4 regions of the Megalodesulfovibrio gigas DSM 1382 genome follow, and region 4 is predicted to be linked to each of the others. Evidence: predicted binding sites of a transcription regulator. Region 4 holds the regulator's gene; each other region holds the start of a gene.
What was found. The regulator sigma-54, encoded in region 4, starts transcription at its own class of promoters, with help from an activator protein. The targets are predictions, from matches to a motif close to CTGGCACGGNNNNTGCTT.

Region 1 (5,294 bases), 610 kb from region 4:
CTTTGGAGCAAGAAGCACTGGAGCTGGGGCGATACCTGGTCCGGATTGCTTGGCTGCCTCTGTGCCGCTGGGTTCATTGTTACCGGCGACCAGTTTTTTTGTAAATCAGCACGGCCGTCGGCCCTGTTGGACTGATGGCGTAGCGCAGGCTCCTGAGAGCCTCTGATGCAACAGGGGCGCTGCGTGTGGCAGCACACTACGCCAGCGTGTGCCAAAGTCCCTTCACCAGCAGAATGATCCCAAGAATCAGCAACAGGTACGTGATGATGCGGCGATACACCGTGTCGCTGATGCGTCCGTAGCAGCGCATGCCGCCCCACAGGCCCAGGGCCAGGCCCGGAAGGGCACTGCAGTAGCCGGACAGCACCGCCGGGGTGATCATGCCCGTGGCCGCATGCATGGCGGTGATGGCAATGGTGGTGATGAGAAAAAAGCCGATCATGGTCGCCTTGATCCTGTCTTTGGTCCAGGGCTGCAGCGCCGTGTAAATGATGATGGGCGGGCCGGACGCCGTGATGGCCCCGCCAAGGCATCCTCCCAGAAAGCCGGCCACATAGGCCCAGGCCATTCTTGTCTCCCGCTGGCTGAGCAGACCGGACAACGCGTACCCCGCATAGCCCAGCAGCACCAGTCCCAGGAGGATTTGCAGCACCTCGGGGGAGACAGCCTTGAGCACCAGCACTCCCGCCGGAATGCCCGGCACCGCACCGACAAGCAGCGGGATCAGGTGCCGCGCCCGCATGTGCTTGAACAGATGCACACCGAGCACAATGTTGATGCTCAGGGCCAGAAGGTTCACCAGGACAATGACGGTCTTGACGTCCAGAATCAGGGCCATGAGGGGCAGGGCCACCAGCACCACCCCCACACCGGCCAATCCTTGCGTGAAGGATCCGAACCCCGCAATGCAACTGAGCAGAATGGCTTCAAACATGTATAGGCGCGTATCACCGGAAGCAGAAAAGTGCCAGCCCCTGCGCGGCGCGGAGCTGGCAACGGTTCTGGCAGGGAAGGGTGGGGGAAGAACCTTTCTTCAGAAAGGTGTTCCCCCGGGGACTTCTTGCAAAGATAACTCGCCCTATCGGGGGCCGCGGCCGGGCTTTTCCGGCAGGGGCACGCCGGTGACCTTGAAGAACTCCTTACGCATGGCCACGTTTGCCTTGAAGATTTGCGCGTGCAGGCCGTTGATTTCGTCCACCAGCTTGTTGATGGTGTCGTCGCTGGTGTTGGGCGTGGCGATGAGGGCGTTGAGTTCGTGTTTCTTGCCCTTGGCGCGTTCCTGCAGGGGGTAGATGGCCTTGCGATGTTCCATGAGCAGGGTCTTTGCGCTCTCGCGGACTTCGGGGGGCAGGAATTGTTCCAGGCGCTCCAGGGGGCTGCAGCCCCGGAATCGTTCGTGAGGGGCGTTCATGCCAAGCCCGCCCGGCCCTCGGCCGGGTCCTTCTTCCGATCCTTCGCCGGGCCTGCCCATGCCGAAGGGCTGGGCCACACTGGATGCGACCAACACGGTGCAGCAAAGCAGGGCTGCAAGGCTCAGACTGTACAAACGGTTCATGGTGCTACTCCTTGTGTTGTGGTGTGTCCTGCATGGACACTACGGCTATAGCAGGTGTCGTGCCAGTGTTGTTTTCTCGTTTTTACACCATGTTGCAAACAATCACCCCATGCAGTGCGGCACAGGTTGTGCAGAATGTTGCGCCGGGTGTGCAATGTGGCGCATGGCGGAATTGTCACCGCAGGTCAGTGCATGATAGGAGGGAGGCGACGGTCGTACATCTCACCCGGGAATCTGCATGCCGTTTCCATCATCACCGGTTCGTGTCCTTGCCCGCGCTTGTGCTCGCGTTTTTGCTCGGGAGGGTGGCACCCGTCGCCGGGTGCTGGCGGGCATAGGCCTGTGCCTGGCGGCGGCGTTGTTGCTGGTTCTGCTGGCATCGGCGTGGATCCCCCGCGCAGCCCGACCCGATGCGCCGTCCGCCCGGGACATGGCCCTGCTGGTCACCCGACAATTGCAGCAGACCTATGCCCGGCTGCTGGGCGAGCGTCGGCTGCTCGTGCGCGAGCGCCTGCAGCGTCTGGAGCAGACTGCCGCCATGGCCCGCCGTCTGGCCGACTTCGCCATGCAGGATGCCCGCCGGCAGCGCCTGCCCCCACGGGAAACCTGGGAGCATGCCGGCACGCTGGCCCTGGCCCTGCTGGACGATGTGTTCCTGGAACCGGGCGTGCTGTGCTTTGTGTACGATGCGCGCATCATCGCGCTGACCTATCCCGAACTCGCCTTGCGAGGGCTGGATCTGTCCCCCTATCGCGACCGTCGCGGCCGCTCCCTGCTGCGCGTGTTGCGAGAGGAAGCCCGGCAGTGGGGGCGCGCCTCGGCGGCGTTCGACTGGAAGGCCCGGGGCGCCGCCCGCATGACGCCGCATCTGGGCATGGCGGTGCATCTGCCGGAATTCAACTGGACCCTGGCCATGTTTCTGGACATGGAGGACGCGGCCCGGCGCGAGCGCGAACTGCGCACGCAGGAAGCCCAGGCCTTGCTGACTCTCCTGGCGCAGACCGACGCGGCGCGGGAGGCAGTCTTTTGTCTGCTGGATCAGCGCGGGCGATTGCTGGGCGCGCCGGTCACGCAGTTGCCGGCCTCCAACCGGCTGGTCCGGGCGGTCACGGCCGCCAACATGCTGGGCAGTCCGGAAGCGCAGTCCCGGCTGCTGCTGACCGCGCTTGTGGAAGGACCGGCGCGGCTGGAAGACCTTCCCGGCGATCCGGGCCCCGTTGAGGTCCTGGGGGTGTCGCATGCCGCCCTGGGCTGGACGCTGGTCCGCATTTCCCCCACGCCGGCCGGGCTGTGGGGCTGGCTGCTGGCGGGCGGCATCCTTGTGGCGGCTGTGTGCATTCTCTTGATCTCTGGCTCTTTACAGCCGGGCAAGGATGGGTCATGAGGTGGAACTGGTTGTTTGATCCGCACTATTGATAGATCTGCCCAGGAGGCACACTGCATGATCGTTGGTATTCCCAAGGAAATCAAAACCATGGAAAACCGCGTGGCCATGACGCCCGGCGCGGTGGGCGCGTTTGTGCGCAATGGCCATACAGTGTTGGTGGAGCGAGGCGCCGGTGTTGGCAGCGGCCTGCGCGACGAGGAGTACGCCGCCGCCGGAGCGCGGTTGGTCTCGGCGGATGACGCCTGGGCCGCAGAAATGGTCATCAAGGTCAAAGAGCCCATCCAGCAGGAATACAAGTACCTGCGCGATGGGCTCCTTCTTTTCACATACCTGCATCTGGCCGCGGACAAGCCGCTGACCGAAGCCCTGCTGGAAAGCAAGACCACCGGCGTGGCCTACGAGACCGTGCAGCTGGACAATGGCGCGCTGCCCCTGCTGGTGCCCATGAGCGAAGTGGCCGGCCGCATGGCCCCGCAGGTGGGGGCGCAGTGCCTGGAAAAGCCCCACGGCGGCCGCGGCATGCTGCTGGGCGGCGTGCCGGGCGTGGAGCCGGCGGAAGTGGTCATCCTCGGCGGCGGGGTGGTGGGGGTGAACGCCACCAAGATTGCCGTGGGCATGGGCGCCCGCGTGACCGTGCTGGACGTGAACCACAGCCGGCTGCAGTATCTGGACGACATCTTCCACAGCCGCGTGGTGACGCTCATGTCGCATGAGGCGAACATCCGTGCTGCCCTGTGCAAGGCGGATCTGGTGATCGGCGCGGTGCTCATCCCCGGGGCCAAGGCGCCGCGGCTGGTCACGCGGGAGATGCTGCCGTGCATGAAGCCCGGCTCGGTCATTGTGGATGTGGCCGTGGACCAGGGCGGCTGCGTGGAGACCATCAAGGCCACCACCCACGCCGATCCCACCTATGTTGTGGATGGCGTGGTCCATTACGGCGTGGCCAACATGCCCGGCGCAGTGCCCCGCACCTCCACCTTTGCCCTGGTGAACCAGACCCTGCCGTATGCCCTGTCCCTGGCCAACAAGGGCTGCAAGGCCCTGAGGGACGATGCCCCCCTGGCCCGTGGCCTGAACACCTGGCAGGGCCAGCTTACCTGCAGCGGTGTGGCCGAGGCCTTCGGCATGAGCTGCGAGTCCCTGTCCGGCGTGGTCCAGGCCCTGTAGGGTCTGGAGCCGTACGTTGCGAGAGGGGAAACCTTTTTGCAAAAGGTTCTCCCCTCTCTCTCGCTCCCCTTCCAGAAAATTGACAGTTCTTTGTAATTATACCCAAAAAAATCTTTGGAAAGGGGGTTCGGGGGAAGAACCTTTCTTTAGAAAGGTTTTCCCCCGAGAACTCCCTTCAAAGATGCCTTGCTTTAGCGCATTCCCGCCGCACAAACGTCGCCTGATCGTCACGGCGCGGCACCTTGTTCATGGCATGACTGTCGCTTCAGTCCATGCATATCATCATAGACAAGGAGTCCGCGCATGCGTCCCTTCGTTCGTCGTCTGGCCCTGGGTTTGGCCTTGGTGTTTGCGGCAGCCCCGGCCGGCGCCGCCTCGCTGCATCTGGAAAAGATCGGTGGCCTCAAACTGGGCGGGGAAGGCGCTGCGGAAATCTGCAGCTTTGATCCCCAGTCCAAATTGCTGTTCGTGGTCAATGCCGGCGAGACGGCCGTGGAAGTGGTGGACCTGAGCAACCCCGCCGCTCCGGTGAAGAAGTCCAGCATCTCCCTCAAGGAGCATGGCGGCGGCATCAACAGCGTGGCCGTGAAGAACGGGCTGGTGGCCGTGGCTGTGGAGGCCGATCCCAAACAGGATTCCGGCAAGATCATCCTCATGAATCTGGACGGCACGGTGCGCAAGCGCTTCGACGTGGGCGCGCTGCCGGACATGGTGGCCTTCACCCCGGACGGCAAGTACGTGCTGGCCGCCTGCGAAGGCGAACCCAACAAAGACTACAGCGTGGACCCCGAAGGCAGCATCGCGGTGATCAGCCTCGCCAAGGGCGTGGACGCCGCCACCTGCACCATGGCCTACTTCCACAGCTTCAACACCCAGAAAGCCCAGCTGCAGGCCAAGGGCGTGCGCATCTCCCATCCCAAGGCCACCGTGTCCCAGGATCTGGAGCCCGAGTATATCGCCGTGTCCCCGGATTCCAAGACCGCCTATGTGGTCCTGCAGGAGAACAACGCCTTCGCCGTGCTGGACGTGGCCACGGCCAAGGTCAAGGACATCAAGCCCCTGGGCATGAAGGACTGGAAAAAGGCCGGCGGCCTGGACGCCAGCGACAAGGACAAGAAGATCAACATCAAGCCCTGGCCGGTGCATGGCCTGTACATGCCGGACTCCGTCGCCGCCTTTGCCGCC
Region 2 (5,294 bases), 1.8 Mb from region 4:
AGCGAATTCCGCCTGGACTGGCTGCACTACTTCTCCCGGGCCATTGAGCAGATCCGCTTCGACAAAAACGGCCTGCACGTGTTCATGGGCCCGGTGGAGAATCCCGACGTGCTGGTGATCCTGGCGGATTTCTTCATGGGTGTGCAGGAAATTTCCTGGACCACCGTGGCCGGGCTGTTCGATCAGCGCATCGTCTGCATCTTCCGGGGCGACGGGCAGAGCCGCGGCGTGCGCAACCTGGGCCAGCTGGCCGCCGACACCTTCGGCGATGTGGGCTCGGCCGGCGGGCACGCCACCATGGCCCGGGCTGAAATTCCATTGGCCGCCATCGGCGACGAGGATCCGGAGCACTTCGTCTGGAGCCGGCTGTGCCGCAAGCGCAGCCACGGTCAGCGCACCACTGCGCCGGCCGTGACTGGCTGATGAACACCGTGCCGCCTTTTACAAACTTGTAAACATCGCCAAATGCAACACGCCAGCCCCCGGAAGGACTGGCGTGTCTGTGCTGGTGCAGGATGGTCTGCAGGCCTGCGTTGTGGACGACCTACAACCCTTCTTCGCCAGTGCGGACGCGGATGGCGCGGCCGAGATCCTGGACGAAGATGATGCCGTCGCCTTCCTTGCCCGTGCGTGCCGCCAAGGTGATGGCCTCGATGACTGCATCCACCTTCTCATCGGCCACGCCGAGTTCGATGCGCACCTTTTTGAGCAGGTTCACTTCGATCTGCACGCCGCGGTACATTTCGGTGAAGCCCCTCTGCCGACCCGCACCAAGGATGTTGGTGACGGACATGGAGTAGATGTTCTTGGAAAAGAGCGCCTGCTTGACGGCAGTGAGGCTCTCGGGCCGAACGTATGCGATGACGAGTTTCATGTGCGCGTCCTCCTGATCTGGCTGATCGCTGGATCGTTATTCCACGGTGAAGATCTGGAAGCCGCTGTACGCTTCGCTGCCGTGTTCGGTGATGTCCAGGCCCTTGAGTTCTTCCTCAGGGCTGACGCGGATGCCGAAGATAAGGTCCGCCAGCTTGAAGACCACAAAGCCGCCGCCGAAAGCCCACACTGCAATGGAGCATGCGCCCAGCAACTGCGACAGCAGCAGGCCGGTGCCGCCGCCGTACAGCAAGCCTTCCACGTCGCCGCCAAAGCCGGGAGCCGCAAAGAAGCCCACCATCACCGTGCCGAAGAAGCCGCACACGCCATGCACGGAGACCGCGCCCACGGGATCGTCAATCTTGAGCACCTTGTCGATGAATTCCACGGAGAGCACCACAAGAATGCCAGCCATGAAGCCGATGAGGCAGGCACCAATGGGAGCCACGTCGTTGCAGCCGGCGGTGATGGCCACCAGGCCTGCCAAGGCGCCGTTGAGGGTCATGGACGGATCTGGCTTGCCGAAACGCAGCCATGCCGTGATGAGGGAGCCCACCACACCAAGGCAGGCGGCCAGGTTGGTATTCATGGCAATGTAGCCCACGGTGCCGTTGGCCGCGGTGGTGGAGCCGGGGTTGAAGCCGAACCAGCCGAACCACAGAATGAACACGCCCAGGGCAGCCAGCGGGATGTTGTGGCCGGGAATGGCGCGGGCCTGACCGTCCTTGGTGTATTTGCCGATGCGGGGCCCAAGCAGCATGGCCCCGGCCAGGGCAATCCAGCCGCCGCAGGAGTGCACCACGGACGAACCGGCGAAGTCCACAAAGGGCACTTCCAGCGCCTGCAGCCAGCCCATGGATTCCTCGCCCAGCCAGAAGCTACCCCAGGCCCAGTGGCCGGAAATGGGGTAGATGATGGCGGAGACAAACATGGTCATCATCAAATACGCCTTGAAATTCGTGCGCTCGGCGATGGCCCCGGAAACAATGGTGGCCGCCGTGGCGCAGAACACGCACTGGAAGAACCAGAACGTCAGAGTCCACTGCCCCTCCAGCGCAGAGCCGTCCACCCCGGACAAGGCAAAGCCGGAAAGGCCCATGAAGCCGCCGCCCGCGTTGGTGCCGAACATCAGGGCAAACCCGATGAAGAAGAACAGCGGCGCGCCCAGGGCGAAGTCCATGACGTTCTTCAGGATGATGTTGTTGGCGTTCTTGGCGCGGGTGAAGCCCGTTTCCACCAGGGCAAACCCTGCCTGCATGAACATGACCAGCATGGCCGCAATCAGCGTCCAGATGATGTCCCCGTGCTTCTGCAGCAGCATGGCCGGGGCCTCTTCTGCGGGAGCGTCCTGCGCCAGAGCCAGGGCCGGCAACAGTGCCACCAGGGCGGTTGCGCCCAGCAAGCCTGCCCGGAGCATCCCGGGCCGCCGCATGCGGAATGAAGTCCAGAAACTCATGATCGTGCCTCCTTTAAAATGGGTTGAATCATTCCCTGTTGAAGCGAACCGGGGTGGACATCGCATGCGGCCCGGGGCAGCAGGGTGATTCATTTGCAACGCAGCCAGTGAAAACCTGATTTCCAGCCCTGCTAAAGCAAAAACTTCGCCAAACTAAAAAACCACGCAATTTCAGTAAGTAAGAAAAATGCCGCTGCCATTCCCCCTGTGCGACTGGTCCAAATTTAACAATTTGGAAAACTTTTTTGCGCCGCACCTGACAAATATGAACATCCATCCACGCTGGACGTCTTGCTCCAGATACACAAAAATGTCAAACACCACCGGCCGGCGCGAGCAGCAGCACACCGCAATTGACAATCAAGGCTACGTGACACGCCATCCCGGGATTTTTTCCCGACCCACTGCGGCTCCCGCTTGACATTGCGCCCTGCCCTGGGATATTCGCCCCACATGCACACCTGTCAGACCCCTCAGTACTTTTGGTTTTATTTCTGGTTTACCAGGGCCCGGGGTCCGGCAGGGGGGGTGCAGCCTTAACCAGATAACCAGCGCACCACCACCACACGGGCCGCGGGCGACACGCCAGCGGCCCGTTTTTTTTGGCCCTGGCGAACGCAGCAGGCGCACCATGCGTCTGCACCAGCGACCCAAACGCTGCAGGAGGCGATCCATGTTGCTCGGAAAAAGCGTCCGTCTGGAACGTATCTTCAACCGGAACACCGGCCGTACCATTGTGGTGCCCCTGGACCACGGCGTTTCCGTGGGCCCCATTTACGGGCTTGTGGACTTCAAGGGTACGGTCAATAAAGTGGCAGACGGCGGTGCCAACGCCGTGCTCATGCACAAGGGTCTGCCCCGCTGCACCCACCGCGGCTACGGGCGCGACATCGGCCTCATCGTCCATCTTTCCGCCTCCACCTCCCTGTGTCCCTTTCCCAACGCCAAGACCCTGGTGGGCACGGTGGAGGACGCCATCCGCCTGGGCGCGGACGCCGTGTCTGTGCATGTGAATCTGGGTGACGAATCCGAACCCAAGATGCTCGAAGACCTGGGCCGCATCTGCTCGGACGCCGCCGGCTGGGGCATGCCCGTGCTGGCCATGATGTACGCCCGTGGCAAGGGCATCAAAAACCCCTATGATGCCGACGTGGTGGCCCATTGCGCCCGCGTGGCCCAGGAGCTTGGCGCAGACATCATCAAGGTGGTGTACACGGGCGACGTCGCCTCCTTCAACAAGGTGGTGGAAGCCTGCTGCGTGCCGGTGGTCATTGCCGGTGGGGAGAAGATGGAGTCCACCCGGGATCTGCTCCAGATGGTGCACGACAGCGTGCAGGCCGGCGGCGCAGGCCTTTCCGTGGGCAGAAACATCTTCCAGCATGCCGATCCCGTGCGCCTGTGCCAGGCCCTGCACGGCATCGTCCATGAAGACTGGGACGTGGACCAGGCGCTTGAGCTCGTGGGAGCCGAGGGCTGATTACCAATTTTGCACATTGCGAGGACACGACCATGCGCATCGGCAAATCCGTCCGGCTTGAACGCTTCGTCAACAGGAACACCAACCGCACCATCATCGTCCCCGTGGATCACGGCATCTCCATCGGGCCTGTGGAAGGGCTCATCGACATGAAGGAGACCGTGAACCAGATTGCCGAGGGCGGCGCCAGCGCCGTGCTCATGCACAAAGGCCTGGTGCGGTGCGGGCATCGCACCCGCGGGCAGGATATCGGGCTCATCATCCATTTGTCTGCCTCCACGGATCTCTCCCCCACCCCCAACGCCAAGACCCTGGTGACCAGCGTGGAAGAAGCCCTCAAGCACGGGGCGGACGCCGTGTCCGTGCACATCAACCTGGGCGACGAGCTGGAGCGCCACATGCTCAAGGAAGCCGGCGAGGCTGCGGAAAAAGCCGCAGACTGGGGCGTGCCCTTCCTGGCCATGGTCTACGGCCGCGGCCCCAAAATCAAAAATTCCTTCGATCCCCACATAGTGGCCCACTGCGCCCGGGTGGGCATGGAGCTGGGCGCGGATATCGTCAAGGTGCCTTACACCGGCGACCCCGACTCCTTCGTCAAGGTGGTGGAAGGCTGCTGCATTCCTGTGGTCATTGCCGGCGGTCCCAAGCTGGACTCCGAGCGCGCCTTCATCCAGATGGCGTACGACAGCGTGCAGGCGGGCGGCGCGGGGCTTTCCGTGGGCCGCAACATCTTCCAGCATCGCGCCATCCGGGAACTGGTGTCTGCCCTGCATGCCGTGGTGCATGATGACGCCACCGTGGATGAAGCCCTGGCCATGATCCCCAGACCCCAATAAGGACTGTTCATGAAAACCGTGTACTTCAAGGCACTGCCGTACGAGAAGTCCCTGGTCACCCTGGCGCTGGAATCCGGCGTGGATGGCGTGATTGTGGATCCCGAGCACGTGGAGGACGTCAAGGCGCTGAGCCGCGTGGAAGCGCTCACCCCTGCGGATTTCACGGCCATCTGTCTCACGGCCAAGGCGGACGAGGAACAGGCCGTCACCTGTCTGATGGCCGGGGACAAGGTGATCCTGACCAAGGGCTGGGAGATCATCCCCGTGGAAAACATCCTGGCCCAGAGCACCGGCCTGGGCGTGGAGGTGGACAATCTGGATCAGGCACGTCTGGCTGCCGGCATTCTGGAACGCGGCGTGGACTTTCTGGTGGTGAACCCCGAGGCTGCGCCGGAGCTCAAGACCATCGTGCAGGAAATCAAGCTCTCCCAGGGCCGCATCGAGCTGGCCACGGCCACCATCACGGCCATCGCCTCGGCCGGGCTGGGGCATCGCGTGTGTGTGGATACCATGAGCGTCTTCAAGTCCGGCCAGGGCATGCTGGTGGGCAACTCCTCGGCCTTCACCTTTCTGGTGAATGCTGAAACCGAGTCCAACCCCTATGTGGCCGCCCGGCCCTTCCGCATCAACGCCGGCGCCGTGCACGCCTATG
Region 3 (5,294 bases), 770 kb from region 4:
CCCCGGTTGCGGAAAATTTCTGGATGCGGTGATTGCCCGTGTCCGCCACATACACCGAGCCATCAGACGCCACGGCGATGCCGCGTGGCGAGAGGAATTGCCCGTCGCCGCTGCCGTGGCTGCCCCATTTGGCCTGGAACACCCCGGCCGCGGAAAACTTCTGGATGCGGTGATTGTACATGTCCGCCACGTACACCGAGCCATCAGGGGCCACGACGATGCTTTGCGGAGCGTAGAACTGCCCGTCGCCGTTGCCCTGGCCGCCCCATCGGGCTTCCTCCTCCCCGCCAGGGGAAAAGGCCGCCACCTCGTGCAGCCCATTGCAATAATAGAGGGTGCCGTTCTGGGCCACGGCCACCCCGTTCGGATTCGTCACCGTCAGTCCAGCGGGCCAGTGGGCAATGAACGTTGGGGGCGTCTGGGCCAGGGCAGCCCCCGTCGCCAGACACCACACCATGCTGAAAAGGAACACGACAACGCGCCAAAGGACTCCCAACGCATGCCGCATACGCCCTCCACCGGGTAGATGAATCGCACCAGCTTTTGCAATGCTACGCGCAATTGCTGCCTGTCGCAAGCGCGCAGCAGCGCATCACGCGCCGCCCCCCTGCAGCGGCATGGCCGCTCCCCATCTGCCCGCCGCTACTGCAGCAATAGATGCATGGCCGGCAGGAAGCCTCCAGTGAAGGCCTCAATCTCCACTGGAAACACCACCACGCGGTGATTTCCCGTATCTGTTACGTACGCCAACCCGCCAGACGCCACGGCGATGCCTCGGGGACTATTGAACTGCCCGCTGCCGCTGCCGTAGCTGCCCCACTGTTGCAGGTACGTACCGACAGCGCTGAATTGCTGAATGCGGTGGTTGTTCGTGTCCGCCACGTACACCGAACCATCCGGGGCCACGACGATGCTGCGCGGATGGCTGAACTGCCCGTCGCCGCTGCCCTCGCTGCCCCACTGCTGCAGGTACGTACCTGCAGCACTGAACTGCTGGATGCGATGGTTTCCAGTATCCGCCACATAGACCGACCCGTCAGGCGCCACGGCGATGCCGTGTGGTTCTATGAACTGCCCGTCGCCGCTGCCCTCGCTGCCCCACTGGCGCAGGTACGTACCTGCAGCACTGAACTGCTGAATGCGATGGTTGCCAGCCTCCGCCACATAAATCGAACCGTCCGCCGCCACGGCAATGCCCCTGAGGCCGCTGAACCGCCCGTCGCCGCTGCCGCTACTGCCCCACGTCGTCTGGAAGACCCCGGCCGAGGAAAACTTCTGGATACGGTAATTCCTCATGTCCGTCACATACACTGAGCCGTCTGGAGCCACGGCGATGCCGCGCGGGGAGTCCAACTGTCCATTGCCGTGACCGTAGCTACCCCATGTGACCTGAAATTCCCCGGTTGCCGAAAACTTCTGAATGCGGTCATTGCCTGTGTCCGCCACGTACACTGAGCTATCCGAAGCCACAGTGATACTTTCGGGGGAAAAAAACTGCCCGTCGTCGCCGCCTTGGCTACCCCATTTATGCTGAAACACCCCGGCCGCGGAAAACTGCTGAATGCGATTGTTCCAATTGTCCGCCAAGTACACCGAGCCGTCAGAGGCCACAGCGATCCTTGTGGGAAGAGAAAACTGTCCGTCGTCGCCGCCTTGGCTGCCCCATTGGCGCTGAAACTCTCCGGCCGCGGAAAACTGCTGAATGCGATCATTCCCATAATCCGCCACGTAGACCGAGCCGTCCGCACCAACCGCGATGCCCGGCGGAAAGTTGAACTGCCCGTCGTCGCTGCCGAAGCTGCCCCACGTGACCTGGAATTCCCCGGTTGCGGAAAACCGCTGGATGCGGTCACCCATTGTATCCGCCACGTACACCGTGCCGTCGGGAGCCACGGCGATGCCCTCGGGGCCCATGAACTGCCCGTCGTCGTTGCCGCTGCTGCCCCATTTGGCCTGAAACACCCCGGCCGCGGAAAACTTCTGGATGCGATAGTTGTTAGTGTCCGCCACATACACCGACCCGTCCGGCCCCATGGCGATGTCGGACGGGTAGCAGAATTGCCCATCGTCGCTGCCTTCGCTGCCCCACTTGATCTGGAACACCCCGGCCGAGGAAAACTTCTGGATACGGTTATTGGCCGCGTCCGCCACATACACCGAGCCATCCGGGGCCACGACGATGCTGCGCGGATGGCTGAACTGCCCGTCGCCGCTGCCCTGGCCGCCCCAGCGGGCTTCCTCCACCCCACCGGGAGAAAAGGCCACCACCTCGTTCAGATCATTACAATAATAGACCGTACCGTTCTGGGCCACGGCCACCCCGGACGGCCTCGTGACCGTCACCCCCTCGGGCCAGTGGCCCATAACGGTGGGGAGCGCCTGGGCCAGGGCTGTGCCCGCCGGCACACACCACACCACCCCGACCAGAAACATGACAACGCGCCAACACACTCCCACCGCATGCCGCATAACCCCTCCGCCGGGCGCACGAATCGCAGGACCGCAAGAAATTATCGCAATGGCTGAAACAGTTCCAAAAATTTTATAATTAAGTCAAATAAATATGTCAATACCAATTTAAAATGCAGAAAACACAACGATGTCAAACGTTGCAACCCCACGCCCCCTATCCTAGTCCCGATGCTGTCGCACCCAGTCCTCCCAGCCCGGCGGGATTTTCTGGAAGTGCATGTAATCCACCTTTTCCGCCTTGTTCCAGTCCCCGCCCCAGGTCCAGCCCAGGCGCTTGAAGGCCTGCACCACGGGCGACTCCGGCGTCAGCGTCCCCGGAGCGGCCGGGGCATACGTGGCCCCCGGAGGCAGGATCAGCTTGCCCTTGATGTATGGATTCAGGTGCGGATTGATGTCCACAGCCAGGCCCAGGGCATGCATGGACAGCTGTTGCGCACCCACCACCGGCCGCCAGACATAGCCTGAGGTGTTGTTCGTCTCCGAAGACAGCCCATACGGCCCCTTGGCCAGGATGGTGGGATGGGCGATGGGCAGCACCGAATCCAGCGGGAACCGGTGCGTGAACATCACGGCAAACGCCGCGGCGACATCCTCGGCCAGGGCCTTGTGGATGACCACCTGCCCCTGATGCACCGCGCCGTCGAACCCGTGATACGGCACCGACACCAGCACCTGCTGCGCCTGGACCTCGGGCAGCACGTCCGGGGGCTGGTTCATGAAAATTGCCTGCCCGCTGGTCAGATTGCTGTCCGCCATGACGGCAGCAGCACCGCACACCATGCCAAGGGCGACCACGACACCGCAAAAAAGCCACTGGACCCGATGCATCGTCGTGCCTTTTGTGGGAATGTGTTCTGATGCGCCGCGTTATTTCGGACGCGATACGTTGGGCGCCATGCCCTGCTTGAGTCGTTCTTCCTGGCGTTTCTGCCAGCTGGGGTCATACGGCTTCGGCTTGAGGGATTCCGGTGTGATGCGCACAAAGGGGCTCTTGTACTCTTCCACCTTCTTGCTGTCTGCGGTTGCGGCAGTTGCCATGGCCAGCAGCATGGCAAGGGCTGCGGTTGACGTCAGCATGGCGGAAATTGTCCGCGCTGTCGCAGTGTGCATGGTTCTCCATTGCATGGCGGCGCTCCTTGTTGCAGTCTTTTGAGAACATACGACAGTCTTGTCGGGCTGGCAATGTGCGCCCGGCAAGCCTTGCAGGCCCGCACGCCGGCACGATCCCTGCTTTGTGCCTCATGTCGGCAATATCTTCCCGCCCCCGGCATTGGGAGGCGGCGAGCGGCCGCGCAAGGAGCTTTCACCATGATGAGCGCACTGTATATCGGCGCCACCGGAATGAAGACCCATTCCGCAGGCATGCAGGTCACCGGGAACAACATCGCCAACGTGAACACCACGGCGTACAAGAATTCCCAGATTCGATACGAGGACTTGATGAGCAGCAGCGTTGCGTCCGCCGCCACCAGCACCACCGTGGGCATGGCGCAGACGGGACACGGCTCCAGTGTGCAGGACGTGGTGACCATGTACACCCAGGGGTCCTTCCAGACCACCTCCTCCGAAACGGATGTGGCCATCTCCGGCAAGGGCTTTTTTGCCGTGCGCAACATGGAGGACGACAGCACCTACTACACCCGCGCCGGCAATTTCGTCTTCGACAAGGACGGATTCCTGGTGGACACCAACGGCTATGCCGTGCGCGGCGTGGCCTACAATACGGACGGCACCCTGTCCGATGTGACCACCGATGTACGGTTGTGGACCGACGCCAACGAGGTGCCCACCCTGGCCGCCAAAAGCACCGCCGCCGTCACCCTGGCCTCCAACCTTGACCGCTCGGTGATGGGCGACACCAGCGCCCCCACCCTGGCCTCCATGCTGGCCAATTACGATGGCACCTCGGCAACCGAGCCGCTTTCCGCCGATGAGTATTCGTACGCGGATACCGTCACCGTCTATGACTCCTCCGGCGAAAAGCACACGTTGTCGGTGTATTACTCCAAGGTGGGTCAGGACGAACAGACCGGCGACACCATCTATGGCTACATTGCCGCCGTCCCCGGCGCGGAGGATGGTTCCGCCCTGGCCGGCACCAGCGCCGCAGGCATGCTCATGTCCGGCACCCTCACCTTCAGCAGCGACGGCGTGCTGACGAGCCAGACGGCATACACCTATTCCGGCGCCGGCGACCCCACGGATCTGAGCACCTGGAGCCTGGCGACCCTGAGCACGGATGCCGCACCGTCCATGACCGCCACGTTCTCCAATGGCGCCACCATGACCACATCCCTCAACTTCGGCCTTTCCAGCACCACGGGCACCTGGACCGGCGATTCCACGCTGGCGGACGCCGCAAGCGGCTCCGTGCTTTCTTCCTTTGACGCCACCCGCAGCGCCAGCAGCTCCACCGCCTATTCCGGCACGTCCTACAATTCCTTTCAGGACCAGGACGGCTACCCCGAAGGCTCCCTCACCCGGGTTTCCTTCGCCGCGGACGGCACCCTGGTGGGCGATTATTCCAACGGCGAAACCGCGGACCTCTACCGCCTGCGGCTCTACGACTTCACCAACGAATACGGCCTGACCCACGAAGGCGGCAACCTGTACTCGGCCAACAACACCACTGGGGAAATTGTTGAAGGCTTTGCAGGGGAAGGCATGTTCGGCTCGGTGTCCGGCAGCACCCTGGAACTCTCCAACGTGGATCTGGCCTCGGAATTCGTGACCATGATCACCACCCAGCGGGGATTCCAGGCCAACTCCAAAATCATTACCACCACAGACAGCCTGCTGCAGACGGCCATCAACCTGAAACG
Region 4 (5,294 bases):
CCAGCGCGATGTGCCGGTGCTCAATAGAAACCGGATAGCCGGCAGCCTTGAGCGTGGCGTACAGGGCTTCCGTGACCGCCACGGAACGATGCCGGCCACCGGTGCACCCGATGGCAATGGCAATGCGGTACCGGCCTTCCGCGTCATAGAGCGGCATCAGGTACAGCACAAATTCCTTGAGCCGGTGGAGGAAGGTTTTCCCGGGATCCGTGGCGAGCACATAGTCCACGATGGCGGGGTCCTTTCCTGTCAACGGGCGCAATTCCTCCACAAAATACGGGTTGGGGAGGAAGCGCAGGTCGAACATCAAGTCGGCCTCCGAGGGCGGGCCGTATTTGAAGCCAAAGGTGATGAGGTGGATGGTCAGGGCCTTGCCGTTCTGGTCCAGCGCGCCCCACTTGTCCTTGATGACGCGCCGCAGATCGTGCACGGAATGGTCGGAGGTGTCCACCACCAGGTCGGCCAGGGTACGCAGGGGCTGCAGGGCTTCGACTTCTGTTTCGATGGCCTGTTCCAGGCCCATGCCGCAGGTTTCTTCCCCGGTGCAGAGCAGTTGCAGCACGGGGTGCGGCCGCCGGGTGGCGGCGTAGCGCCGCATGAGCACCGGGGTGCGGGCTTCCAGAAAGAGGACCTGGGGGCTGGCCCCCAGGCCCTTCATTTCTTCCATCACCGCCATCCAGGCATTGGCGATGCTTTCCTTGCTCTCAACATTGCGCACATCCACGCCCAGGGCCAGGCCGCGGAACTGCCGGCGGGTTTCGCCGATGAAGAGTCCGGCCAGCTTGGGCGCCAGGCTGGGCGGGATGCCGTCCACGGTAAAAAACCGCAGATCTTCAAACACGCCCAGGGCGGTGGATTTGCCAGCTCCCGACAGGCCACAGACAATGACCAGGGGGAACGTGGCGGACGACGCTATGTTCTCGCAAGCAGTTTCCACAGACTCTCCTTATCCGGCGTGCTCAGAAAATCGCGCCGGAAGGCTTCATCCTTGAGCAGGCGGGAGATGTGAGCCAGAATGCGCAAATGCATGCCGGCCACCTGCTCCGGTGCAAGGACCAGAAAGAAGATGGTGCAGCGTTTGAGATCCAGGGCCTCGAAGTCCACGCCATCCTTACTGCGGCCCACCACCAACACAATCTTGTCCAGTTCCGCCAGCTTGCCGTGCGGAATGGCAATGCCGTCGCCAATGCCGGTGGTGCCCAGATATTCGCGCTCCAGCAGCACCTGCAGGGCTTTTTTGACGTCGAATCCGGGCAGCACATCTGCCACCGGGGTGATGAGCTCCTGCAACACAGCCGGCTTGGCGGTTGCGTGCAGGTCGGGCAGCACCAGCCGCGGGTCGAGGTATTCCTCCAGTTTCATACCGCTGCTCTAATCTCCCTACAGGCCAGGATCAATGAGGCCGAAGTCGCCGTTTCTGCGCCGGTAGAGCACATTCACGCGGCTGGTATCCGAATCCTGGAACACGAGGAACTGTTCCTGGGCATTTTCCAGCTGTTCGGCAGCTTCGTCGATGCTCATGGGCTTGGGCTCAAAGTGGTCCGAGTCCACAATGCTGCGCTCGCGACCGCCGGAGGGCGTGGCGCTGAACTGGAACACTTCCGTGCGCACGGTGCGGCCGCTGGCAGAAACGTCCCCACCCTTGCGCTTGTCCTTGCTCTTTTCGCGGTGCTTGCGCATCTGGGCGTCGAGCTTGTCCAGGATGAGGTCCACGGTCTGGTACATGTCTTCGCTGGACTCGGAGGCGGAGAGGTGCAGGCCATCGCCCACGAGCTTCACTTCGGCCATGTGACGCTGTTTTTCCACGCTCAGGGCGACTTGCAGCTCCGCAGTGGCGTCGGTGCGCTCAAGGTATTTGGTGAGCTTCTCAAAGCGACGATGCGCATACTGCTTGAGGTGCTCGGACGGCTCAAAGTTCTTGAACGTAAAGGTAATTTGCATAGGCGCTCCCGGTCGGTGCGCCGCCGCGCCGCTATAAGCGTCGGGCGGGGTTTAGGATCAGAACATTTCCCGTCGCTTGGACGAGGAAGGGATGTCCAGGGCCATACGGTACTTGGCCACTGTACGGCGGGCGATGTTTACATGCAACGTCTCTTTGAGGATTTCTGCAATGCGCTCGTCGGAAAGGGGCGCCTTGACATCCTCGGCACTGATGTGCCGCTTGATGAGGGCCTTGACGCTCTCCGAACCCACCTGGGTGCCATCGTCCAGTTCCAGAGCGCTGTTGAAGAAAAATTTCAACTCAAAGGTGCCGTGGGGGGTGGCCATGTATTTGCTGGTGGTAATGCGGGAGACCGTGGATTCATGCATGCCGATATCTTCAGCAATATCCTTGAGAATCAACGGTTTAAGCTGCGTAACACCGTGTTCAAAGAACTCCCGCTGGTATTTGACCACGCTCTCCGCCACCTTGAAGAGCGTACGCTGACGCTGGTAGAGACTTTTCATCAGCCACTGGGCGGAACGCATTTTTTCCTGCAGGTAATCACGTTCCTTTTCGCTTCTGGAGGGCAGCTCCCCATAGGCTGTGGACAGCTCCAACCGGGGCAGGCCTTCCTCGTTGAGCAGCACCACCCACTCGTCGCCGAGCTTGTAGACAAAGACATCCGGGCTGACGTAGCTGGGCTCGCCCGATCCGAAGCTCGCGCCGGGCATGGGATCCAGCCCCTGGATAACCTCCAGGTACTCTCGCAATTCTTCCAGGGAAATCTTGAATTTGCGCGCAAGAGGCTTGTAGCGCTTTTTTTCCAGATCTTCCAGATGCTCCCGGACCAGCCCCACGAGGATGGGGTCCGTATCCATTTTGTACAATTCCAGCTGCAGCAACAGGCATTCCTGCGGCGTGCGGGCTGCCACGCCCACAGGGTCCAGGCGCTGCACCTTGTACAGCACGGCCTCCACCTCGTCCACGGTGGCGCTGGTCATGGCGGCCAGCTCCTCGGCGGTGGCCTGAAGATAGCCGGAGGACCCGAGATTGCCGATAATGGCATCCCCTATCTCCAGCTCCCGCGGCGTGGCGCAGGAGAGCCGCAACTGCCATTCCAGGTGCCCTTCCAGGCTGTGGCTGGAGGTGAGACGAGCCTCAAACGAGAGGCCGTCCTCGGGAATTTCCGTTTCGCGCGGGTTCATCTGGCGCGTGGTGGAGGCGAAGTCGCCGATGTAATCTTCCCAATCCGCACTCTTGAGCATGTCCCGTTCGGTGACGGCGTCACGCTCCTGGCCCACGGGGGCGGCATCCTGACAGGCCTGCTCCGGCGTGGCTTCCTGGGCTGATTCTTCCAGAAACGGATTTTCCAACAGCTCCTGCTGGACGGTCTCCAGCAGCTCTATTCTGGAAAGCTGCAACAGCTTGATGGCTTGCTGCAACTGGGGGGTCATCACCAGTTGCTGGCTCAGCTTGAGGGATTGTCTGAGTTCCAGGGCCATGTTTCAGCTGCGCTCCATGAGCAAAGAATCACAAGATTGACAAGACAGCGGCTGCAACCTGCATCCTAACGTCTTGGACGGTTTAAGTAATGCCACAGAAGCACGACCCTTGCAATAGATGGTGGGATGGCGGAACATATCCAGACATGTCAAGGGGGAAGCGCGAGGATGCGCGGGCCGGCAGGGAGGTTATCGCTCCTTATGAATAAAGCTTGCCACGGCCTTGTCCAGCCGGCCCTGGGCCTGGAGGATAAACCGGATGGCTTCCCGTGCTGCGCCGCGGCCGCCGGGTCGCCGGCCAATCCACAGCGCCTGGCGCAGACATTCCGGCTGGGCGTCGGCCACAGCCATGGGCAGGCCCACGCGCTGCATCACGGCCAGGTCTACCCAGTCGTCTCCCAGGTAGGCCGCCTGCGGCCAGTCCAGCCCGTAGCGGTCCAGGGCCAGTTGCAGGGCTTCCACCTTGTGGCGATGGCCGGGATAGTATTCCTCCACCCCCAGCTCGTGCACCCGCCGGGCCACCACCGGAGAATCCAGCCCGCTGATGACGGCGATATGCAGCCCCTGGGCCTGGGCGGCCTTCATGCCCAGGCCGTCCTGGGCGTGGAAAGCCTTGCCCACGGGACCAGCCTCCTCGTACAGCAGCCGGCCGTCGGTCAGCACGCCGTCCACATCCAGCACCAGCAGCCGCACATGCCTCGCCGCGCCCAGGGCTCGGGCGCGGCGGATGGCGGGATTGCCGTGGAGAACGGGCCTCATGCCTTGCCCGTTGCCGCGGTCTTGGCGGCCTGGGCAGCCTTGGCGGCCTTGATGAATTCCCGGAACAGCGGATGCGGCCGCATGGGACCGGACTGGAATTCCGGATGGAACTGGCAGCCCAGAAACCAGGGATGGTCCGGCAGTTCCACAATTTCCACCAGTTGCTTGTCCGGGGAGAGGCCGGAGAACACCAGGCCCATTTCCTCGCACATTTCCTTGTAGGTCTGATTGAATTCGTAGCGATGGCGGTGGCGTTCCTGGATTTCGTCCTTGCCGTAGGCCGCATGCGCCTTGGTGTCCGACGCCAGCACGCAAGGGTATGCGCCCAGGCGCATGGTGCCGCCCAGGTCCGTATCCTTGCCGCGCACCTCCACCTTCTGGGTGCGGTAGTCGAACCATTCCTTCATCAGGTAAATGACCGGATGCTGCGTGAGGGGATTGAACTCCTGGGAGTCTGCATCCAGCTTGAGCACGTTGCGGGCAAATTCGATGACCGCGCACTGCATCCCCAGGCAGATGCCAAAAAAGGGCACGTTGTTTTCCCGGGCGTACTGGATGGCCCTAATTTTCCCGGCAATGCCCCGATTGCCGAAGCCGCCGGGCACGAGGATGCCGTCCAGCCCGGCCAGGGCACCGGCCACGGTCTTGTCCGTCACCTCTTCGGAGTTCACGTACACCAGATTCACAGCCACTTCGTTGGCAATGCCGCCGTGAACCAGCGCCTCGTGCAGGCTCTTGTAGGCTTCTTTCAAATCCACATACTTGCCCACAATGCCAATGGATACCTTGCCCGTGGGGTGGACCAGCTTCTGCGTGATCTGCTTCCAGGCGCTCAGGTCCGGATTCTTGGCCGGCAGCTTGAGCAGAATGGCCACCTTCTGATCCAGCCCTTCTTCGTACAACTTGAGGGGCACTTCGTAGATGTTCTTGACGTCCACGGCGGTGAACACGGCGTCCGCATCCACGTTGCAGAACAGGGCAATCTTGGTCTTGAGCTCCGCCGGAATGGCCTGCTCGCAGCGGCACAGGATGATATCCGGCATGATGCCGATGGACCGCAGTTCCTTCACGCTGTGCTGGGTGGGCTTGGTCTTCAGTTCGCCGGCGGT

Region 1: the regulator sigma-54 is predicted to act here: its motif matches at 1,604-1,621, upstream of DGI_RS08355 (periplasmic heavy metal sensor).
Region 2: the regulator sigma-54 is predicted to act here: its motif matches at 2,464-2,481, upstream of DGI_RS02815 (ammonium transporter).
Region 3: the regulator sigma-54 is predicted to act here: its motif matches at 3,688-3,705, upstream of DGI_RS07640 (flagellar hook protein FlgE).

Annotation. Positions count from the first base shown of each region.
Region 1 covers NC_022444.1:1,907,631-1,912,924, forward strand. Annotated here, with positions in the region: gene DGI_RS08345 (hypothetical protein) at 1-135, shown strand, start outside; gene DGI_RS08350 (sulfite exporter TauE/SafE family protein) at 197-934, opposite strand; gene DGI_RS08355 (periplasmic heavy metal sensor) at 1,079-1,555, opposite strand; gene DGI_RS08360 (cache domain-containing protein) at 1,878-2,939, shown strand; gene ald (alanine dehydrogenase) at 2,997-4,109, shown strand; gene DGI_RS08370 (choice-of-anchor I family protein) at 4,413-5,294, shown strand, end outside.
Region 2 covers NC_022444.1:646,413-651,706, forward strand. Annotated here, with positions in the region: gene DGI_RS02805 (DHH family phosphoesterase) at 1-423, shown strand, start outside; gene DGI_RS02810 (P-II family nitrogen regulator) at 545-874, opposite strand; gene DGI_RS02815 (ammonium transporter) at 911-2,329, opposite strand; gene DGI_RS02820 (2-amino-3,7-dideoxy-D-threo-hept-6-ulosonate synthase) at 3,003-3,806, shown strand; gene DGI_RS02825 (2-amino-3,7-dideoxy-D-threo-hept-6-ulosonate synthase) at 3,839-4,642, shown strand; gene DGI_RS02830 (3-dehydroquinate synthase II family protein) at 4,652-5,294, shown strand, end outside.
Region 3 covers NC_022444.1:1,748,353-1,753,646, reverse strand. Annotated here, with positions in the region: gene DGI_RS07660 (SMP-30/gluconolactonase/LRE family protein) at 1-472, opposite strand, end outside; gene DGI_RS07655 (SMP-30/gluconolactonase/LRE family protein) at 643-2,433, opposite strand; gene DGI_RS07650 (M15 family metallopeptidase) at 2,632-3,228, opposite strand; gene DGI_RS07645 (hypothetical protein) at 3,340-3,597, opposite strand; gene DGI_RS07640 (flagellar hook protein FlgE) at 3,781-5,294, shown strand, end outside.
Region 4 covers NC_022444.1:2,513,758-2,519,051, forward strand. Annotated here, with positions in the region: gene rapZ (RNase adapter RapZ) at 1-937, opposite strand, end outside; gene DGI_RS11115 (PTS sugar transporter subunit IIA) at 913-1,362, opposite strand; gene hpf (ribosome hibernation-promoting factor, HPF/YfiA family) at 1,381-1,941, opposite strand; gene rpoN (RNA polymerase factor sigma-54) at 1,999-3,426, opposite strand; gene DGI_RS11130 (KdsC family phosphatase) at 3,616-4,185, opposite strand; gene DGI_RS11135 (CTP synthase) at 4,182-5,294, opposite strand, start outside.